Regions from separate parts of the Psychrobacillus sp. FSL K6-4046 genome, predicted to be linked through region 1. Evidence: a T-box and tRNA genes for the amino acid it is inferred to sense, from the RefSeq annotation. Region 1 holds a T-box; the other holds one or more tRNA genes.
The links. The T-box of region 1 lies ahead of thrS (threonine--tRNA ligase). A T-box ahead of a tRNA ligase gene usually reads a tRNA of that ligase, here a tRNA-Thr.
Positions count from the first base shown of each region.

Region 2: it has a tRNA-Thr gene. The T-box ahead of thrS (threonine--tRNA ligase) is inferred to sense a tRNA for this amino acid. The anticodon was not compared.

Region 1 covers NZ_CP152020.1:3,600,225-3,602,660, forward strand. The annotation lists gene thrS (threonine--tRNA ligase) at 1-949, opposite strand, end outside; T-box leader at 955-1,174, opposite strand; T-box leader at 1,213-1,433, opposite strand; gene MKY09_RS17710 (GNAT family N-acetyltransferase) at 1,495-2,040, opposite strand; gene MKY09_RS17715 (CoA-disulfide reductase) at 2,063-2,436, opposite strand, start outside.
Region 2 covers NZ_CP152020.1:97,644-100,079, forward strand. The annotation lists rRNA gene MKY09_RS00470 (23S ribosomal RNA) at 1-1,102, shown strand, start outside; rRNA gene rrf (5S ribosomal RNA) at 1,224-1,339, shown strand; tRNA gene MKY09_RS00480 (tRNA-Val) at 1,363-1,438, shown strand; tRNA gene MKY09_RS00485 (tRNA-Thr) at 1,452-1,527, shown strand; tRNA gene MKY09_RS00490 (tRNA-Lys) at 1,534-1,606, shown strand; tRNA gene MKY09_RS00495 (tRNA-Leu) at 1,629-1,713, shown strand; tRNA gene MKY09_RS00500 (tRNA-Gly) at 1,731-1,805, shown strand; tRNA gene MKY09_RS00505 (tRNA-Leu) at 1,821-1,909, shown strand; tRNA gene MKY09_RS00510 (tRNA-Arg) at 1,926-2,002, shown strand; tRNA gene MKY09_RS00515 (tRNA-Pro) at 2,008-2,084, shown strand; tRNA gene MKY09_RS00520 (tRNA-Ala) at 2,099-2,174, shown strand; rRNA gene MKY09_RS00525 (16S ribosomal RNA) at 2,310-2,436, shown strand, end outside.

The sequences.
Region 1 (2,436 bases):
GAAAATTACCTTGAAAGTGTTCTAATAGAATCGCGATAAACCGTTCTATGGAGCCATAGATTGCTCGATGAATCATGATAGGACGACGAAGCTGGTTGTTTTCATCGACGTACTGGCAATTAAATTTTTCCGGCATTTGAAAATCAAGCTGAACTGTTCCACACTGCCAGCTACGTCCAAGTGAATCGAGTATATGAAAGTCAATTTTAGGACCATAAAAAGCTCCGTCTCCCTCGTTTATTTGATATTCAACCTGTTTACTCTTCAAAACCGATTCTAGCGCTTCTTCTGCTTGGTCCCATACTTCCACAGAGCCCATAAAATCCTCTGGACGAGTGGATAGCTCCACTTTATAGCTAAATCCAAATTTCCGATAGAATTCATCTACTAGATCTAACACCTTCGCAAGCTCACCTTCAATTTGCTCTTCTAGAACAAACAGATGGGCATCGTCTTGAGTAAATGCTCGAACACGCAATAGACCATTCAAAGATCCCGAAAGCTCATGACGGTGTACTAACCCTAGCTCTGCATATCGTATAGGAAGTTCTCGATAGCCTCTTCTTTTACTATTAAAGATTAAAACTGCTCCCGGACAGTTCATTGGCTTAATCGCATACTTTTGTTCATCCACATCAGCAAAATACATGTTTTCATGGTAATGATCCCAGTGTCCCGATTTCTCCCACAGCTCCTGCTTCATCATGATAGGAGTTTTTATCTCCTGATAGCCCGCTCGCTGATGTTTTTCTCTCCATAAATTTTCGAGTTCATTTCGTAAAACCATTCCTTTTGGCAAATAAAATGGCATACCTGGAGCTTCCTCCATGGACATAAATAATTCGAGTTGCTGACCTAATTTTTGATGACTTAATCTTTCCTCGGCTTTTACTGACATAATTAATTCCTCCTCGTTTTGTTTTACATAATAAAAAAAGACCACACCCATCCCGGTAAAGGGACGAGTGTGGTCGTGGTTCCACCCTAATTTTGCCGACATTAACAAATACGGCTCTCATAAAATATAACGGTTTCCCGATTATGGATACTAGTTGTTCCCCATAATAGCTCTAAGGTGGTAAACTATTCGACATTCTAACAGGGCTTTCAGCCAATGACCCTGCTCTCTAATTAGAAGTTGAGGAATAATTCATGTCCTTTTCATAGCTTAAATATTAAATTGTGCATACAAAAAACCACACCCATCCCGGTAAAAGGGACGAGTGTGGTCGTGGTTCCACCCTAATTTTGCCGTCAAATAAAAAATACGGCTTTCTAAAAGATAACGGTTTCCCGATTATGGATACTAGTTGTTCCCCATAATAGCTCCAAGGCGGTAAATCATTCGTTTTTCTTACAGGGCTTTCAGCCGATGACCCTGCTCTCTAATAAGAAATTACCTAAATGACTCATGTCCTTTTCTTTGCCTAAATAACATAAGTTGATTTTTAATAGTATATTCAATGAGTTTAGAATAGTCAACTAAATTTTATTTTAAATGAAAGAACGTCCCATCACAACGGTGTGATAGTATTGCTCATCCTTTAAAACTTTATCGTTTTTTAATATACCCTCTACCTCGAAGCCATACTTTTTATATAAGGCAATCGCTTTTTCGTTAGTATGTAATACATTTAATGAGATCTTTTTGATACTACCGGCATCCGCCCAAGCGATAGACTCCTTCAATAGGTTGGTACCGATACTCAGCCCCCAATATTCTTTTAAGACACACACACCAAATTCCACTTTATGCGCAAACCGCTTTAAGCCATTCCCTTCACATCTAGAAAAACCAACAATCCTTCCCTCAATCTCTGCGACTAAAAAGAGATTGTTCACGGAAAGGGTGTCATCTTCAATTAGCTTTTCAAAGCCTGTGACATCAATGAATGCTTCCCCTTGTTCTCTATCTAGATTCTCCGTTTCCCCGTCGATTTGAACCCTTACCTCGGACAGCTGCTTTGCATCCAGCTGACTAGCCGATCTAATCTTATATGAGATATCTCTAACCTTATATTCCTTTGTCTCTATTTCCATCTCTCAATTCCCCCACTTTTCTTTATTTATTCTTATCAAAGTTTCTTTTAGCAAGCTGCTGCAAAGGATCCCATACACCGTTAAATGGAGGAGCATACGATAAGTCCAGGTCTAATAAATCCGGGAGCGTCATACCATGGTACAGGGCAGTAGCCAATACATCAGTGCGCTTGTCTACTCCATGCCCCCCAACGATCTGCCCACCTAGAAGCAATTGATCCTCTTTGCGATAAAGAAGTTTTATCTGCATTAACTCTTTACCAGGATAATACCCTGCAATATCACTTGCCTCAATCGTACTTGTGTCGAAAGGAATGTCTAGTCCCTTTACTTCCTCCTCTGACAGTCCGGTTCTACCAATCGACAATTCAAAGAATTTCATAATAGAGGTACCGA
Region 2 (2,436 bases), 380 kb from region 1:
TGCAAAACCGTAAGGTGAAGTATAGGGGCTGACGCCTGCCCGGTGCTGGAAGGTTAAGAGGAGTGCTTAGCGCAAGCGAAGGTGCGAATTGAAGCCCCAGTAAACGGCGGCCGTAACTATAACGGTCCTAAGGTAGCGAAATTCCTTGTCGGGTAAGTTCCGACCCGCACGAAAGGCGTAACGATCTGGGCACTGTCTCAACGAGAGACTCGGTGAAATTATAGTACCTGTGAAGATGCAGGTTACCCGCGACAGGACGGAAAGACCCCGTGGAGCTTTACTGTAGCTTGATATTGAATTTTGGTGCAACTTGTACAGGATAGGTAGGAGCCTTAGAGCCCGGAGCGCCAGCTTCGGAGGAGGCGTCGGTGGGATACTACCCTGGTTGTATTGAAATTCTAACCCATACCCGTAACCCGGGTAGGAGACAGTGTCAGGCGGGCAGTTTGACTGGGGCGGTCGCCTCCTAAAGTGTAACGGAGGCGCCCAAAGGTTCCCTCAGAATGGTTGGAAATCATTCGAAGAGTGTAAAGGCAGAAGGGAGCTTGACTGCGAGACCTACAAGTCGAGCAGGGTCGAAAGACGGGCTTAGTGATCCGGTGGTTCCGCATGGAAGGGCCATCGCTCAACGGATAAAAGCTACCCCGGGGATAACAGGCTTATCTCCCCCAAGAGTCCACATCGACGGGGAGGTTTGGCACCTCGATGTCGGCTCATCGCATCCTGGGGCTGTAGTCGGTCCCAAGGGTTGGGCTGTTCGCCCATTAAAGCGGTACGCGAGCTGGGTTCAGAACGTCGTGAGACAGTTCGGTCCCTATCCGTCGTGGGCGTAGGAAATTTGAGAGGAGCTGTCCTTAGTACGAGAGGACCGGGATGGACACACCGCTGGTGTACCAGTTGTTCTGCCAAGGGCATCGCTGGGTAGCTATGTGTGGACGGGATAAGTGCTGAAAGCATCTAAGCACGAAGCCCCCCTCAAGATGAGATTTCCCATTACGCAAGTAAGTAAGATCCCTCAAAGACGATGAGGTAGATAGGTTCGGGGTGGAAGCGTGGCGACACGTGCAGCTGACGAATACTAATCGATCGAGGACTTAACCAAATTGTTTGTTTCTAAGATGTCAGTTTATTCAGTTTTGAAAGAATAAATTTTTATTTAAAAAAAGCTTGTAATAATCTACATAGTTGATATAATAAAACTTGTCTTTCAATTATTATTCAAGTCTAGTGATGATGGCGAAGAGGTCACACCCGTTCCCATACCGAACACGGAAGTTAAGCTCTTCAGCGCCGATGGTAGTTGGGGGTCTCCCCCTGCAAGAGTAGGACGTCGCTGGGCTTGCAATAAAAAAATATTACCCAGGAGGATTAGCTCAGCTGGGAGAGCATCTGCCTTACAAGCAGAGGGTCGGCGGTTCGAGCCCGTCATCCTCCACCATAATTTTACTCCTGCCGGAGTAGCTCAACTGGTAGAGCAACTGACTTGTAATCAGTAGGTTGAGGGTTCAAGTCCTTTCTCCGGCACCATTTTCCGAGCCATTAGCTCAGTTGGTAGAGCATCTGACTTTTAATCAGAGGGTCGAAGGTTCGAGTCCTTCATGGCTCATTCACTTTTGTGAAATAAATATGCGGGTGTGGCGGAACTGGCAGACGCACTAGACTTAGGATCTAGCGCCGCAAGGCGTGGGGGTTCGACTCCCTTCACCCGCACCACTTAACTTAATAACCGAGCGGAAGTAGTTCAGTGGTAGAACACCACCTTGCCAAGGTGGGGGTCGCGAGTTCGAACCTCGTCTTCCGCTCCAAAGATTCATTGAAGTGCCGGGGTGGCGGAACTGGCAGACGCACAGGACTTAAAATCCTGCGGTAGGTGACTACCGTACCGGTTCGATTCCGGTCCTCGGCACCACTTTTATGAATAATTAGCGCCCGTAGCTCAATTGGATAGAGCGTCTGACTACGGATCAGAAGGTTGTGGGTTCGACTCCTGCCGGGCGCGCCATATAACGGGAAGTAGCTCAGCTTGGTAGAGCACTTGGTTTGGGACCAAGGGGTCGCAGGTTCGAATCCTGTCTTCCCGACCAGTTATTATTATTTCGGGGCCTTAGCTCAGCTGGGAGAGCGCCTGCCTTGCACGCAGGAGGTCAGCGGTTCGATCCCGCTAGGCTCCACCATGAACATTGAAAACTGAACATGCAAAACGTTAAGACATACAGCATCAACAAGCTTCGGCTTGATTGACGCAAAACAATTTTTGACATCATTTAATGATGATGCCAGCAAAACAAAATGAGCTTTTTAAGTTCTCTATTATGGAGAGTTTGATCCTGGCTCAGGACGAACGCTGGCGGCGTGCCTAATACATGCAAGTCGAGCGGATGATGAAGAAGCTTGCTTCTTCTGATTTAGCGGCGGACGGGTGAGTAACACGTGGGC